Regions from separate parts of the Streptomyces sp. NBC_00005 genome, predicted to be linked through region 3. Evidence: riboswitches for the same ligand, from Rfam matches in the RefSeq annotation. Region 3 holds a riboswitch; each other region holds the start of a gene.
What was found. A riboswitch is a leader RNA that binds a small molecule or an ion and turns the genes downstream of it on or off. The one in region 3 is predicted to bind cyclic di-AMP.
Positions count from the first base shown of each region.

Region 1: another riboswitch for cyclic di-AMP. It lies ahead of OG303_RS10340 (peptidoglycan DD-metalloendopeptidase family protein); the one in region 3 lies ahead of OG303_RS20685 (NlpC/P60 family protein).
Region 2: another riboswitch for cyclic di-AMP. It lies ahead of OG303_RS21610 (transglycosylase SLT domain-containing protein); the one in region 3 lies ahead of OG303_RS20685 (NlpC/P60 family protein).
Region 4: another riboswitch for cyclic di-AMP. It lies ahead of OG303_RS43635 (NlpC/P60 family protein); the one in region 3 lies ahead of OG303_RS20685 (NlpC/P60 family protein).

Region 1 is NZ_CP108316.1:2,148,263-2,152,203, forward strand. Features, by position in the region: gene OG303_RS10330 (SGNH/GDSL hydrolase family protein) at 1-687, opposite strand, end outside; gene OG303_RS10335 (DUF6250 domain-containing protein) at 832-1,545, opposite strand; gene OG303_RS10340 (peptidoglycan DD-metalloendopeptidase family protein) at 1,718-2,641, opposite strand; cyclic di-AMP (ydaO/yuaA leader) riboswitch at 2,646-2,822, opposite strand; gene OG303_RS10345 (alpha-galactosidase) at 3,148-3,941, opposite strand, start outside.
Region 2 is NZ_CP108316.1:4,717,761-4,721,701, reverse strand. Features, by position in the region: gene OG303_RS21615 (HAD family hydrolase) at 105-917, shown strand; gene OG303_RS21610 (transglycosylase SLT domain-containing protein) at 924-1,658, opposite strand; cyclic di-AMP (ydaO/yuaA leader) riboswitch at 1,664-1,871, opposite strand; gene OG303_RS21605 (CocE/NonD family hydrolase) at 2,112-3,941, opposite strand, start outside.
Region 3 is NZ_CP108316.1:4,530,780-4,534,720, forward strand. Features, by position in the region: gene pcrA (DNA helicase PcrA) at 1-416, opposite strand, end outside; gene OG303_RS20680 (ScyD/ScyE family protein) at 556-1,635, opposite strand; cyclic di-AMP (ydaO/yuaA leader) riboswitch at 1,914-2,067, shown strand; gene OG303_RS20685 (NlpC/P60 family protein) at 2,075-3,229, shown strand; gene OG303_RS20690 (tellurite resistance/C4-dicarboxylate transporter family protein) at 3,520-3,941, shown strand, end outside.
Region 4 is NZ_CP108316.1:9,559,287-9,563,227, reverse strand. Features, by position in the region: gene OG303_RS43650 (hypothetical protein) at 1-698, opposite strand, end outside; gene OG303_RS43645 (LysR family transcriptional regulator substrate-binding protein) at 762-1,541, opposite strand; gene OG303_RS43640 (DUF5997 family protein) at 1,600-2,004, shown strand; cyclic di-AMP (ydaO/yuaA leader) riboswitch at 2,218-2,392, shown strand; gene OG303_RS43635 (NlpC/P60 family protein) at 2,401-3,774, shown strand; gene OG303_RS43630 (LysR family transcriptional regulator) at 3,780-3,941, opposite strand, start outside.

The sequences.
Region 1 (3,941 bases), 2.4 Mb from region 3:
GATCCACGGCACCAGGTACTCGCGCGCCCAGTGCACATCGTCCCGGCGGACCTCGAGGGTGCCGCGCGGCGGGAGCGGTGGCCAGGGCTGGTCCGGGTCGGCCGGAACCTCCAGGCCGAGGACCTGTCCGGCGCGGAGCGCCACGCGCGTGTGCCCCTCGGGCGAGAGGTGGAGCCGGTCGCCGTCCCAGGCCCTGCGGTCCTGGACGGTCTTCAGGGACCACAGGTCGAGCACGGGACAGCCGTACCGGTCGGCGATGGCCCGGACATGACCGTTGTAGGTGGCGATCTTGCCGCGCAGGTGCTTGAGCACGGGGACGCCACGGGTGTCGAAGCCGGTCGTCACCATGACGGTGCCGACGGAATCGGTGAGCCGGACGAGCGCCCGCTCGAAGCGCTCGGCGACCTCGTCGGGGTCGGTTCCGGGCCGGATGATGTCGTTGCCGCCCGCACAGAAGGAGACCAGGTCCGGCGCCAGTTCGATGGCCTGCGGGACCTGGTCCTCCACGATCTGGTCGAGCAGCTTGCCGCGCACGGCGAGGTTGGTGTAGCCGAAGTCGCCCTCGGGTTGCCGGTCCGCGAGAAGCACCGCGAACCGGTCGGCCCAGCCGACGAACGCCCCGTCGGGGCCGGGGTCGCCAACGCCCTCGGTGAAGCTGTCCCCCACCGCAACGTACGACCCGATCACTGATCTGCTGTCACTCTTCGAATCGTCTGCCACGTCGGCCATGATTCACCTTCGAATGTGACCTACGCGACCGTAAGCAGGGGTTGACTGGCGGTGAGATAAGCCACTCCTAAAGTGTTCGCCAAGCCCGGAATAACTGTTCGATCAGCGCTGTTGAGCGGTCAACCGCCAGACCCTGAAGTCGGCGATCCGGAAGTGGCTCCACGTGGTCCGGAACGCGAAGTGCCCGTTCCTGTACGGCTCCGGGTCGCTGTAGTCGAAGACGAGCCGTCCGTTGTTCCACCAGCGGACCGTCGAGCCGTCGGAGACGATACGGACGCGGTTGGGCTCGTTCGCGACGAGCAGCGGCTCCGTGTAGTCGTAGATCAGCGGCCGGACCCCGGCCTGGCCGACGTAACGGCGCAGCCGGGTCGTGGTGTTGTAGTTGGCGCCGTAGCCCGCGTAGTAGGTCGTGAGGTAGTCGTACCCGTCCAGGGCCCCGTCCCGCGGGGTGGCGAAGAGGTCGTCCGGGGAGCGGGCGTCGGTGGCGTTCCAGAAGTTGTTGAGGTCGGAGACGCGGTCGTTGGCGCCGCCCTCGGAGACGGGCGTGGCGGTGTACTCGAGGACGTACGGCCCTTCGAGCCGCTCCCTGAACCAAACGGTGGCACCGCTCGGCACGTCGACCTCCAGGACCCCGCGGGACGCGGTGACCCTGCCACCGTCCTGGAGTTCGGTCACCCACTGGTGGAGGCCGTGACGGAAGTCGTCGTGGGCGACGAGGCGTCCGCGGCCGGACGCGTTCGCCGTCGCGGCGGGGGCGAGGGTCGCCAGGGCGGCACCGGCGGCCAGTGCTCCGAAAGCTCTGCGCGTGGTCGTCACGTCGGAGGACCCCTTCTGCGGTAGAAGCGCTAGAAAGCGCTTGCATCACGGACGGGGATCACTGTGCCGTCCGCACCCCGCGCTGTCGACACCCCGGACACACCGAAGGCCGGACCCGGGGATCGGGGTCCGGCCTTCGGCAGCGTGTCAGGCAGGTGGTTCTGAGGGGGCGTCAGCCGACGGCGACGCCCTTCGAGCGGAGGTAGGCGACCGGGTCCACGTCGGAGCCGTAGTCCGGCGTGGTGCGGATCTCGAAGTGCAGGTGCGGGCCGGTCACGTTGCCGGTCGCGCCGGAGAGGCCGATCTGCTGGCCCTCGGTCACGGTCTGGCCGGCCGAAACGGAGAGCTGGGAAAGGTGGCCGTACTGCGCGTAGTAGCCGTCGGCGAGCTTGATGACGACCTGGTTGCCGTACGCGCCGCCCCAGCCCGCGGAGACGACCGTGCCCGCGCCAACGGCCTTGAGGGACGTGCCGGTCGGGACCACGAAGTCCACGCCGGTGTGGTACCCGCTGGACCACATGCTGCCGGCCACGTGGTAGCCGGTGCCGATGGTGGCACCGGTCACCGGGAGGGTGAAGCCGGTGGAGTCGGAGGCCTGCGTGGCGGCCGTCTGGTTCGAGGAATTCGAGGAATTCGACGAAGCGGACGTCTTCGAGGCGGACGAAGAGGAAGGCGAGGACGAGGACTTGGCGGTGCTCGCCGGGGCCTTCTTGCCGATCGAGAGCTTCAGGCCCGGGTGGATCAGGGACGGGTCGTCGCCGACGGCCCGTCGATTGTCCGAGTAGAGCTTCTTCCAGCCGCCGGCGACGTGCTGCTCGTCGGCGATCTTCGCGAGGTAATCGCCTGCCCGCACCGAATAGGTCCGTGCACCCGCCTTGTTCGCGGCGCTCTTCTTCTCGGCGGCCGGAAGGGACTGGACGGTCTTTTCCGAAACCGACTGGGAAACGGACTGAGAAACGGACTGCGCTGTGCTGGCATGGGCGCCGGTAGCACCTATGAGTGGAAGAGCGAGTGCGGCGCCACCGGTTCCGGCGACGGCGATGGTGCGGGTGAAGCGCTGGGGCTTCGGGCGGCGGTGCTTACCCTTGGCGGGCATGGCGAATTCCTCTCCGGCGCCTACGAGGTGAGCTGTCGGGTGCGGGCTGGAGATGCCCGGCCGCGCTGCACGCGGCTTTACCCCTAGCCGTTCCGGAGACCGGAACAGGCGGTAAGTCCTGTGGGTCCCCCGCTCCTGCCGTTCACGGGTGAGTTGTGCGGATTCCGGGCGGCGGCAGGATTGGGCGTCCGTCCGGATTGGTGGCGAACGTAAGCGACCGGGACGCAAAGGGACAAGCGACGGTTCCCTATGAATCCGTTTCTGTAGATCCCCTGAGAAAATTCCCGGTCACCCTGCGTGAATTCCGAGGGCGCCGCCTCACCCAAATCCCCATGTAAAGCACGTGAATTACGTGGACATGACGGGCCACGCACGGTCACGAATATGACGCTCCTCACGCACCCTCACCCCAGGACTCCCTATTCCGGAGCGAGTTGGAGCGAAGGCATGCGAAGGCAACTGAACAGGACTGAATCCCAACCAAGATACCAATTCGGACAGAACACTCAGATGCGACGCAGGCGGAAAACTGCGGCGTCGAGGTCGCCACGCAATCCGGTACGCAGTCCGTGATGCAGCAGTACGGCACCTCTGTGAACTTCGCCCGTTTCACGGCATTCATACGAGGCTGTCGGGTCGAGGCCGCGCAGTCGCAGCGCCGGAACGGGTTCGCCGTAGCTCTGCGCCTGGAGCCAGGCGAGGACGACCGCCTCGTCCCCGCGCACGTACTGCACCGCACTCAGCCCGCCCCGCGGAGACCGCAGCCGATAGAGGTCCCCGTGCTGCACGAGCGGCCGGATCTCTTTGTAGAGCCCCACCCACCCACCGGCCTCGGCGAGCTCCTCCTCGGTCCACCGGGTGAGGTCCCCGCCGACCCCGAGCACGCCGGCCATGGCACTCACGAACCGGAAGCGCAGCGAGCTGACCCGGTCGTTGAGCTGGGTGTTGGGGCTGTCGGTGACCCAGGCGGCCATCACGCGCGCGGGGTGGATCTGGCTGAAGCCGTGCTGGATGGCGAGCCGGTCGAGCGGGTCGGTGTTGTCGGAGGTCCACACCTGGTCCGTACGGCTCAGGACGCCGAGGTCGATACGGCCGCCGCCGCCCGAGCAGGATTCGAAGGCGACGCCCGGGTGGGCCGCCCGCAGGCGGTCCAACAGCGCGTAGAACCCGCGGACATGGTCGACCCAGAGCCGCTGCGGGTAGGGCTCGCCGGGCCAGCCCGCGTCGGTGAAGCAGCGGTTGAAGTCCCACTTCACGTAGTCGATCGGGGCACTGGAAAGGAGCGCGTCGAGCTGCCCCC
Region 2 (3,941 bases), 190 kb from region 3:
AAGAACCCACCAGGGTAGGGAAGTTGAGCAAGGGACGGCGGTGAAGTCCGCGGTCGTCCGGTTCGCGATGAGTCGGTGGGGCGTCCTGTCCGTATTCTCTGATCATGGCCGCACCCACCGCATATGCACTCATCGCCACCGACCTGGACGGCACGCTGCTCCGAGGCGACGACACGCTGTCCGACCGGTCCCTCGCCGCACTCGCGCGAGTGGCCGTGGCCGGCGCCCGGCACCTGGTCGTGACGGGCCGGCCGGCCCCCAGAGTGCGGCCGCTCCTGGACGAACTGGGCAGCAGGGGGCTCGCGGTGTGCGGGCAGGGCGCGCAGGTGTACGACGCCGGCGCGGACCGCCTGCTGTGGTCCGTCACGCTGGACCGGGAGCTGGCCGAGACGGCCCTCGGCAAGATCGAGGCCGAGGTGGGCGAGGTGTACGCGGCCGTCGACCAGGACGGTGTGGAGGGGCTCACGCTCATCGAGCCGGGCTACCTCATGCCGCATCCGACGCTGCCGGCCGTACGGGTCGAGCGACGCGACGACCTGTGGTGCGAGCCCATCAGCAAGGTGCTGCTGCGTCATCCCGACCTGTCCGACGACGAGTTGGCGGCGACGGCGCGTTCGGTGGTCGGTTCGCTGGCCACCGTCACCATGTCGGGGCCGGGGACCGTCGAACTCCAGCCATGCGGCATCACCAAGGCGACGGGCCTCGCGTTGGCCGCCGAACACCTGGGACTCGGGCCGGACCGGACGATCGCCTTCGGCGACATGCCCAACGACATCCCGATGTTCGACTGGGCCGCCCACGGCGTCGCCATGTCCAACGCCCACCCCGAACTCAAGGCGGTGGCCGACGAGATCACCCGGTCGAACGAGGACGACGGCATCGCCGTCGTCCTCGAAAGACTCTTCCCGGGTGTGTGATGCGGCTCAGTACGCGCCGAACACGTTGTCGATCGACCCGTACCGCGCGGCTGCGTAGTTGCAGGCGGCGGTGATGTTCGCGACCGGGTCGTAGGGGTTGAGCGACGTGCCGGGCACGTGGTAGGCGAGGAACGTCGGGTCGATGACCTGCAGCAGGCCCTTGGACGGGGTGCCGGCGACGGCGTTGGAGTCCCAGTTGTTGATGGCGGCCGGGTTGCCCGACGACTCCCGCATGATGTTGCGGTAAATGCCGTCGTACGTCCCGGGAATTCCCTTCTGCGCCATGATGTCCAGCGACTGCCGGATCCAGCCGTCGAGGTTGTTCGCGTAGGTCTTGACGGAGGCCTGGGTGGCGTGGACGACGGACGAGGACTTCTTGGTGGACGTGGCGGCAGTCGCGCTCGCCGTCTTCGTCGTCCTGACCGTCAGCTTGAGGCCCGAGTGGATCAGCCTGGGGTTGTCGCCGATGGCCTTGCGGTTGTCCTTGTAGAGCTGCTGCCAGCCGCCCGGGGTGTCGTATTTGTCCGCGATGCCATAGAGCGTGTCGCCCTTGACCGTGGTGTACGTAATGGACTTGACCTGCGATGCGGCCGACGCGGCGGGGGCCTGGGTCGGCGTCGCGGCGCTCGCGGTCGTCGCGCTCAGGAGCGGGAGTGCGAGGGCGGCGGTGCCGGTGCAGGCGACGACGATGCCTCGGGTGAGTGAGCTGGTTCTGGGGTGGCGGTGCTTGCCTCGGGACATGGCGCTGTTCCTCTCCGGCGCCTGCGAGGTGAGCTGTCGGGTTCGGGCGGGGAGATGCCCGGCCACGCAGCCGTACGGCTGCGTGACTTCACCCCAAGCCGGTCCGGGGAATGCCCGGTCCGGCGACTTACCTGGTTCCCCCGCTCCTGCCGTGCGAGTGAGTTGGTCGATGGGTCGTGTCCGGGCGGCGGCAGGATTCGGCGTTCCACCCGACAGGCCCGGAACGTATGCGAGAGCACACGTCCGGAACAAGTGCGGGATTCGTACATCCGCCTTTTGACCTTGGTGTGAGGCTCATGGGGCGCTTGATCCTTTGCAACTGCCAAGCCTCAACTGGCTTGCAGCGGAAGGGGAGTCGACAAAGGCCGGGACATCGTCGACCGGCGCGGCCGCGTGAGCCAAGTCACTGGCATCCACAAGGGCGGCAAATCAGGCAATGGGCCCAACTCGTGGTCAACCGGCCGTCCGTGGGATCCGCTTCTCCCAAGTCCGGTGGAAGACCACCTCTTCACCCTCGGAGCAGATCACCTCATTGATGGCGAAAAAGGACTCTTCGTCGCAGGTGATCTCCGAGCGTGTGCGGATCGTCGTGTCCCAGGCCAGCTCGGGGCGGTGCAGCCGGATCGACCAGTCCGAGCGGGTGCGGGCCGACAGGGGGTCGGCCTCCTGGATCGTGTACGTCTCCAGCGCGTCCTCGGTGAACTCCAGTCCGTCGGGGTACACGCGCGTGCCGCCGTAGCGCGGGTCGACCTCCAGGCGCCATTCGCCCTTGGCCACGTCACGCACCACCAGGCGCTCGGGGCGCGGTTCGTCCAGTGTGATCGGGTGGTTGACGCCCATCGGCTCGGACTGCTCCGGCTCCTCGAAGGTGATCGCCCTCTCGTCCAACGCACGTGCGCGTACCGGGAGTTCCAGGAAGCTGCCCACCGCGTGCAGGGTGAAGCCCGCCGCCGAGTCGGGCCGCGGCCAGAGCCACGGCCAGTACGCGGAGGACAGGGCGAGGCGGATGCGGTGGCCGGGCGGGAACGCGTGCCCGATGCCGTTCAGCTCGAACTCCACGTCCTCCGTGGCTCCCGGCGCCCACGGCACGGCCAGGTCGCGCCCGTGCCGCGCCGACAGGTTCAGCGCGCCTCGCGTCACCAGGGTCGACGAACCGTCCGGTGCCACGTCACACACTCTCGCGACGACCTGCCCGCTCGGCACCTCGCACGTCAGCCGCAAGCGCACCCGCGGCCGCCCCAGCACCCACGTCTCCTCCTCTGCCTCGAACTCGAAGCACACGGCCCGCCCGTCCTCGTCACGCTGGTCCGGCGGCAGGTCGGCGTCGTTCCCGAACGGGAAGAACCGGCCGGCGTCCATGCCCGTGTACTGCGGGCAGCGAACGATCTGGGGCTCGCCCTGGAGGGCGTACGAGACCGTCGTGACGTCGGGGGAGGGCCAGGCCGCCTCGCCGACCCAGCGGCCGGGCAGCGTCTCGTACACCGTGGCCGGCGGGTGCGAGTCGCTGACGTACGCGCGCAGCAGGGGCTCCTCCATCACCCCGGAGTCGACCCCCTTCAGCCAGTGGTCCCACCAGCGCAGGGTCTCCTGGAGGAAGCCGATCGCCGGGCCGGGCGGCAGGCCCCGGTCCGGGTACTGGTGCGACCAGGGGCCGATCAGGCCGCGTACGCGGTCGGCGGGCAGGTGCTCGACGAGCCGGAGCACCGTGTCGCGGTAGGGGTCGTGCCAGCCGCCCACCGCGAGGACGGCGGCGTCGATCGCGCCGTAGTCCTCGCAGACGCTGCCGTGCCGCCAGTAGCCGTCCCGGGTCTGGTGCTCCAGCCAGGTGTGCAGGAAGGGGTCGACGGTCTCGAGGCGCTTGAGCCACATGTCCCGCCAGGCCTCGCCGACGTACTGCGGGTCCGGCGGGCGGCAGACGAAGGCGAGCATCGTGGCGGCCCACGCGTGCATGTCCACCGCGAGGACGGAACCTCCCATGTAGTGCACGTCGTTGTCATAGCGGTCGTCCGTGGAGCAGACGGTGACGACCGCCTTGAGCGGCTCGGGCGCGAGGGCCGCGATCTGGAGGGAGTTGAAGCCGCCCCAGGAGATGCCGAACATGCCCACCTTGCCGTCGCACCAGGGCTGCTCCGCAAGCCAGTTGACCACCGCGACCCCGTCGGCGAGCTCCGTCGCCGAGTACTCGTCCGTCGGCATGCCCTCGCTGTTGCCGTGCCCGCGGACGTCGACCCGGACGGAGGCGTAGCCGTGGCCCGCGTACCAGGGATGGCGCTGGTGGTCGCG
Region 3 (3,941 bases):
TGCTCGACGCGCTCCTTCATCTCGCCCGCGGCCTTGTTGGTGAAGGTGATCGCGAGGATCTGACCCGGATGCACGTTCCGAGCGCCGAGCAGGTGGGCGATGCGGTGGGTGAGGACGCGGGTCTTGCCGGAGCCGGCGCCCGCCACGATGAGCAGCGGGGCGCCGGAGTGGACGACGGCCGCGCGCTGGTTCTCGTTCAGCCCGTCCAGGAGCGCGGCCGGGTCGATCGCCGGGCGTGGGGCGCCGTCGCGGTAGTAGGCGTCCCGGTCCGGTGGCGCGTCGAACTTCCCACCGAACAGATCGTCCGGAACCGGCTCCGGTACGTGATCGTCCTCGGGCGGAGGCGGTGGTTCCTCCGCATGGCCGCGCGGGGCCTGGAGGTCCGCCAGGAAGCTGTCGTCAAAGAGGCTGCTCATCGCCTTCCGAGTCTAGGGCGCCCCACTGACAGCCCGCCGCCGCCCTGAGAACATCGCCGGAATCTTCAGGCCTGACGAGCCTGCCGGGCCGGCCTCCCGGGCCTGACGGACCCGATCGGCCCGGCGGACCCGACGGTCCTCAGAAGCCGCTGATCCGCCAGATCTGGCCGCCCGGCGTCTTCTTGCCCTCCAGGACCGTGCCGTCGCGGTCCGCGATCGACCAGGCCGAGACATAGACCTTGCCGTTGCTCGGGTCCACGGCGACGCCCGCCGGGAACGGCACCTTCACGTTCGTACGCCTGCCGTCCGAGACCTTGGTCACGACGCCGGCGAAGAGCTGGCTGACGTACAGGTCTCCGTCGTCGTTGAAGGCGATGCCCGTGATCGCGCCGAAGCCGGACTTCCAGCCGAGGATCTTGCCGCTCCCGGGGTCGACCCTCCACACGCGCGCGGTGGGCTTCGACGGCTCGCCGTTCAGCTCGCCGACGTAGAGCTTGCCGTCGGGGCCGAGGGCCAGGGACGTCGGGACGGCCTCGTGCTTGTCGTGGTCCTTGAAGACCGTGAACGGGCGGGCCCTGCCGTTCCTGGACACCACGACGAGGTCGTTGCCGGCCGCGTCCGCGACGATCCTGCGGCCGTCGGGGAGGGCGAGGACGGCGTACGGGTTGGAGTCGACGGCCGTCTTGTGCGGGTTGTACTTGAGTTCTACGGCGGAGATGTCGGCGGCGATCCTCGCCCTGCCCCGGTCGATGGACAGGAGCTTGCCGAGTTTGTTCCAGGGCGGGGTGGTGGGCACGCCGGCCTCCGGCGGGGCCCAGGTCTCCACGCCCCAGACCTGGCCATGGCGGGCCGAGACGCCGTTCAGGCCCACCGCGAAGCCGCCGTCGGGCGCGCCCGCGGAGGGCAGGCCGTCGACCAGGCGGTGGCGCTTCCAGGCGCCCCCGTCCCGGTAGACCTTGCTGACCGCGGCCGACAGGCCGATGCAGGTCGGGCCCTCGGGTCCCTGGCCCAGGCACTTCTTGCCGCCGCGGCCGGCCTCGGCGACGTACAGGCGACCGTGGTCGTAGGAGAGCTGGCGCGGATTGTCGAGGCCCTTGGCTATCACGCGGATCTCCGGCTTGCCGCCGGAGTGTCCGCCGGTGGCGCTCGCGGGAGCGATGCCCGCGGTGGCGGCCAGGGCGACCGATGTACCGATGACGAATGCCGTGCGCTTTCTCATGCCGTACCCCCTCACCCGCCGCAGCACCTGACCGCGGCTGGCTGGAAGTTAGCGCCCGGAAGCGGGCGGACGTCGCCACTCCGGTCAAAATACGCACATATCTACGCAGATCATTCCGGAAGGACCACGTCGCGCGACGTTCTGACCAGAGGTCACGAAAATGTATCGGGCATATCGAACATCAACCTTCACAGGGGCCACACGAGTTGGCTACCGTTCCAGGCATGCCGCACGACCCCCACCGGCGAACGTCGCCGGGCCGCGCGGCTTCCGTCGAGTCCGGGTCGCCGCCGCGCATCCGGAGCCGGGGACCCACCGATCCCGGGGTGAATCGGTTCAGCTCCCTTTCGGGGCAAGGACCGTAGGGCAACCCTTCCGAACCACCCGCCCGAACCCGACAGCTAACTCGGTAGGCGGAACGTGGAAGGAGTCGCCTCCCTTGGCGTCGCACCGCAAGTCGCGTCCCGCTGGTACGCGCGTAGCAGGCATACGCACCCCCGCCCTCGCCACGGCCGCCCTCACGTCCGTGGCCCTGCTGTCCCAGACGGCCAACGCCGCCCCGTCGACCGACGGCAAGCCGAGTCTCGAGGAAGTCGAGAAGAAGGTCGACGACCTCTACCGCCAGGCTGAGTCGGCGACCGAGAAGTACAACGCGACCAAAGAGAAGACCACCAAGCAGCGCAAGCGCGTCGACACCCTCCTCGACGACGTGGCCAAGCGCACCCAGAAGCTCAACGAGGTGCGGGACGAGCTCGGTTCCTTCGCCGCCGCCCAGTACCGGACCGGTGCCTCCGAGCCCGACACGGCGACCTTCCTGCTCGCCGACTCCCCGCAGGACTACTTCGACCAGACGCAGCTGATGGGACGGCTGACCTCCCGTCAGAAGGGCGCGGTCGACGACTACGTCGCCGAGCAGTCCGCGACGATGAAGAAGCGTCAGGAGGCCACCAAGAGCCTCGAGACGCTTACCGAGTCGCAGAGCGACCTGCGGACGGCCAAGTCCACGGTGCAGACGAAGCTCTCCGACGCGCGCGAGCTGCTGTCGAAGCTGACCGCCGAGGAGAAGGCGCGGCTCGCGGCGATCGAGAAGAAGAAGGAGCAGGAGGCCGCGCGCAAGGCCGCGGAGCTGGCCGAGCAGCAGGCGGCCGAGCAGAAGGCCAAGGAGGAGGCCGCGGCCCAGGAGAGCGGCTCCTCGTCGGACTCGGGCAGCACCTCCACCACCGACTCCTCGTACGCCACCAAGGCGGCCAAGGCGCTCGCCTTCGCCCGCGCGCAGATCGGCAAGCCGTACGTCTGGGGCGCCACAGGACCCGGCTCCTACGACTGCTCCGGCCTCACCCAGGCTGCCTGGAAGGCCGCGGGAGTCACCCTCCCGCGCACCACCTACGACCAGGTGAACGCCGGCACCACGGTCTCCCTCGCCGACGCGCAGCCCGGCGACCTGATCTTCTTCTACGACGACATCAGCCACGTCGGCATCTACATCGGCAACGGCATGATGATCCACGCCCCGAAGCCTGGCGCGTACGTCCGCGAGGAGTCGGTCTACTACGCCGGCGAGTCGATCATCCACAGCGTGGTGCGGCCGGCCTGAGACGCCGGAGGAGCGATGCACGCGCGCGTGCGTCGGAGGGCCGATGCACGCGCGCGTGCGGGCACCTCGTGACGCACGCGCGCGTGAAGGCAGTTCGTGACGCACGCGCGCGTAAAAGGGCCGTTTTCGCTGACGCCCACGACCGCACGCCGAGGGGGCGCCTCGCACCCGGGTGAGGTGTGCGGCTCCTGCCTCACGCCCTCCCCCTTGCCCCGCGCCCGCGCGTATTTCGCCCCACCCACGCGCGTGCCCCACGCTCAACACGCACCGCGCTCCTTAGCATCGGCCCCATGCCCGACCCAACCTCCCTCCGCGCCTGGTGGGCGCAGCGTTCGCCGGCGGCCGGAGCCGCCGTGATGGCGACCGGCATCGTGTCGGTCGGGCTGCATCTGACGGGGTACGAGGTGCTGTCGAAGGTCGCCCTGGTCCTGACCTGTGTCGCGTGGGTGGCGCTGGCGGCGGAATTCGGCGTGCGTCTGGTGTGGGAGCGGGAGAGGTGGCGGGCGGAGGCCGGGACGCCGGGGGCGCTCACCGCCGTCGCGGCGACCGCCGTGCTCGGGACCCGGTTCTCCGCCCTCGGCCGGCAGACCCTCGCCGAGGCCCTGCTCGCACTGGCGGCCGTGCTGTGGCCGGGGCTGCTCGTCGAGGTCGTACGGCACTGGCGCCGGCGTATGCCCGGCTCGGTGTTCCTGTGCTGCGTGGCCACCCAGGG
Region 4 (3,941 bases), 5.0 Mb from region 3:
AGATTGGGTACGGCGATCGACTCCCACACCATCGACCCGCCGGTGAGCGTGAACACGATGGGCGCGCGCCGCACGACGGCGACATACGTGAACAGGCCCACGACGGCTGCGGACGGTCCCGTGTCCAGCACCTGCCCGATCTCGGGCGGCAGACCCAGTCCGCCCCAGCCCGGACCGAGCGCGATCATCACCCGCACCGTCAGGGTGCCGGCCAGCGTGGTGGCGTACGCGATGGCGAGTGTCCTGGCCCGGCCGAGCGCGAGTTCCGCCAGGGCGAACGCGAGGAACAGCTGCGTGATCCCCGCCCACACGGGCAGATCCAGGGCCGGGACGTACAGCGACACCGGCGTGCGCAGCAGGGCCAGCCACCACGGCAGGTCGGCCTTGACGCCGCCGAGGATCCGCACCACCACCGCACCGGTCGGCCGTTGCGCCAGCGCGTGGAAGAAGATGACACCGAAGGCGGCCACGAACGCCAGGGACAGCGCGGGCAGCCCACGACTCATGAGCTGCCGCACCGGATCGACCACGATGCCCTGCCACTCGCCCCGCAGCGTGCGCCCGACGAACGCCGCCGCCCACCACCATCCGCCGCGCGGCTGCCTGCGCCCCCGGTGGTCGACCGGGGCGCCCAACAGCCCGTCAGCGCGCAGCCTGTCCGCGACGCCGTCCGCGCACCGCATCCCCCTGCGAAGCAAAACTCCCCCTGACCAGGTAAAAGTGGCCCGTGCCGCACAGGGCGGCGCCACTCCACCCGAGGGCTACGCCCGGCGGCGAGGCTTCCTGCGCTTGGCGCCTTGGGAGACGCCGGATCCGGCACGCGGGTTGCGTCCCGCCGTCTTCCCGGCCGCCTTCCCCGCTGCGGGCTTGCGCCGGGCACCGGCCGTGTCGCCGGCCTTGCCCTTGGGCTCCGGCTCCGGCTCCGTCGCCTTGCGGCCCCGGGAGCTGTTGACCGTGCGGCCGCGGACGATCCCGATGAAGTCCTCGACCAACTCTGTGGTCGCCTCCTCGGGCCACGCCAGGGCGATGCTCGACTCGGGGGCGTCCACGAGCGGCCGGTACGTGAGGTCCTTGCGGTGGTGGAGGCGGGCCAGCGACTGGGGGACGACGAGGAGGCCGACGCCCGCCGCGACGAGTTCGACGGCGTCCTCGGTGGTGGCGGGGCGCTCGAAGGCGGGCTCGCCCGGCGGCCGGTCCCAGTCGAAGACGTCGTCGAGCGGGTGGAAGAGGACCTCGTCCGCGAGGTCCTCGACGCTCACCTCGTCCGCCGCTGTGATCACGTGGTCCTTGGGGACCACGACGACCGTCGTCTCCGTGTAGAGGGGGATGGCGCTGAAGTACGTACGGTCCACCGGCAGCCGCACGAGTCCCGCGTCGGCGCCACCGGCACGCAGCACGCCGGACACGTCGGGGCCCGGTACGGCGAGGAGGGTCAGCGGGATGTCGGGCAGGCGCTCGTTCCAGATCCGCACCCACTTGGCGGGCGTCGCCCCCGGGACGTACGCGAGCCGGAACGCTGGGGATGCTTCGGAGCCTGTCACCCGGCCAGGGTATCGGCCGTGGTCGGAGGTCCCGTCCCCGGTCGATACCCTGGACACCATGAAGTCGCACCAGACCACCCAGACGATGAAGCCCACCACGGCGGCGAAGAAGCTGGGTGTGTACCTCGAGGCCACCCCCGCCGAGTTCCGTGAGGGTGTCATCTCGCGCACCCAGCTCGACGAGCTCCAGGCCAACCCGCCCGAGTGGCTGCGTGAGCTGCGGGCCAACGGTCCGCACCCCCGTCCGGTGGTCGCGGCGAAGCTGGGCGTCTCCATCGCGGGTCTCGCCCGCGGCGGGGTCACCGAGGCCCTCACCACCGAGCAGATCGACGCCCTGAAGCAGGAGCAGCCCGAGTGGCTGCAGAAGGAGCGCGCCACCCAGGCCGAGGTCCGCAAGGAGACGGCCCGCATCAAGCAGCGGGACGCCGAGCGCGAGACCGAGAGCGACGGCCCGCGTTCCTGATCCCGTCCGCCCGCGTCCCCGAGCCCGTTCGACCGCGACTGTCGGTCGCCGTCCGGACTCACTCCGTGCACGAGACACCGATCTGACGGTGCATTACGACGAAGGTCACAAAAGCGTATCGGACATTCCGGCCTTCAACCTTCACACGGGGCGCACAAGTTGGCTAGCGTGGCATCAGGCCGCACGAGTCCCTCCGGCGAACCCCGCCGGGACGCGCGGCCTCCGCCGAGTCCGGTGCGCCCTCGTGGCAGCCGGAGCCGGGGACCCAACCGAACAATGGGGTGAATCGGCCCAACTGCCCTTCGGGGCAAGGGTCGTAGGGCATGCCTTCCGGAAATGACCGCCCGAACCCGACAGCTAACTCGGTAGGCGGAGTACGGAAGGAGTACGGCTCCCATGGCGCCGGAACGATCGTCGCGCCCCGGAGGCCTCGGCCTCCCAGGTGTGCGCAACTCCGCCCTCGCGACCGCTGCCCTCACCTCGGTGGCCCTGTTCTCGCAGACCGCCGACGCCGCACCGATGACAGGGGACGAGGGCCCCAGCCGCGAAGACGTCCGGCAGCGGGTGAGCAGCCTCTACGACCAGGCCGAGAGCGACACCGGCAACTTCAACTTCACCCGGGCCCAGTTACTGGGACCGCGGCCGCCCACCGCCCCGGGCAGTGATCGCAGGCGCTCGGACCCCGCTCTCGACGCCGTGTCCCGGCAGTGGTTCGACGGGGCGCGTGCGTCGCTGGGTCCGACGCTTCCGGCGGTACTGCCGGCCGACCGTATGCCGGCCCGCTCGGCCGAGCCCCGGCCGACGCGGCGTCCGGCGGAGCGCCCGTCGGGCAGCCGTCCCGGCCTGGAGCTGGAGGCGGCCGGCCGACCCATGGCCGAGCTGCCCGCCGCGGGGACCCGCCGTCCCGTGGCCGAGCTGACCGCCGGCCCCACGGCCGCGCTCCCCGCCGTACCGCAGCCCCGCCAGGAAGCCGTCCCGGCCCCGACCGCGGCCGCCCCCGAGTCGAAGCAGACCTTGCTGCGGAACTCCAAGCAGCAGAGCCAGCGCAAGATCGCGGCGGCCAGTGAGCTGCTGTACCGGTACACCGCCCGGCAGACCTCCCTGCCGCGCGCGGCCCTCGCGGCCCAGCAGCAGCCCCAGTTGGCCTGGCAGGATCCGGCCGACCAGGCTCGTCGTGCCGCCGAGGAGGCGTGGCGGCTGCAGCAGCCGACGGTTCTCGACATGGGCGCGCCCATGTCCGAGGAATGGCGCATGCGGCAGCCGAGCGTGCTCGACACCGGCGTACCCGCGGCCGAGGAATGGCGGTTCCAGCAGCCGAGCGTGCTCGACACCGGGGTGCCCGCGGTCGAGGAGTGGCGCATGCAGCCGAGCGTGCTCGACACCGGCGTACCCGCCTTGGAGACGCACGTCGGCACCAAGGCCGACCGGGCGATCGCCTTCGCCCGCGCGCAGATCGGCAGGCCGTGCCTGTGGGGTGCGGTCGGACCGGAGTCGTACGACAACGCCGGACTCACCCAGGCCGCCTGGAAGGCCTCCGGGGTCGCGCTGCCGCGCAGCACGTACGAGCAGGCGAGCACCGGCACGGTGATCCCGCTCGCGGAGAGCCGCCCCGGGGACCTGATCTTCTTCCACGACAACTTCAGCCACGTCGGCCTGTACACCGGCAACGGCATGATGATCCACGCGCCCGGCCCGGGCTCGGTCATCCGTGAGGAGTCGATCCACAACGCCGGGGAGGCGGCGATCCGCATCGCCGTGCGTCCCGCGTGAGGAGTTCAGGAACGCCGGTCGAGTCGTGACACCAGCAGCTCGGTGAACTGCGAGGCCGCCCACGGGAGTCGGCGGCCGAGCATCGTCTGGATCTGCGCCTCGCGCTGCCGGAAGACCGGGTGGTCGACCCGCACGTACGCGACGCCCTCGGCGGACGCGCCCTCGTC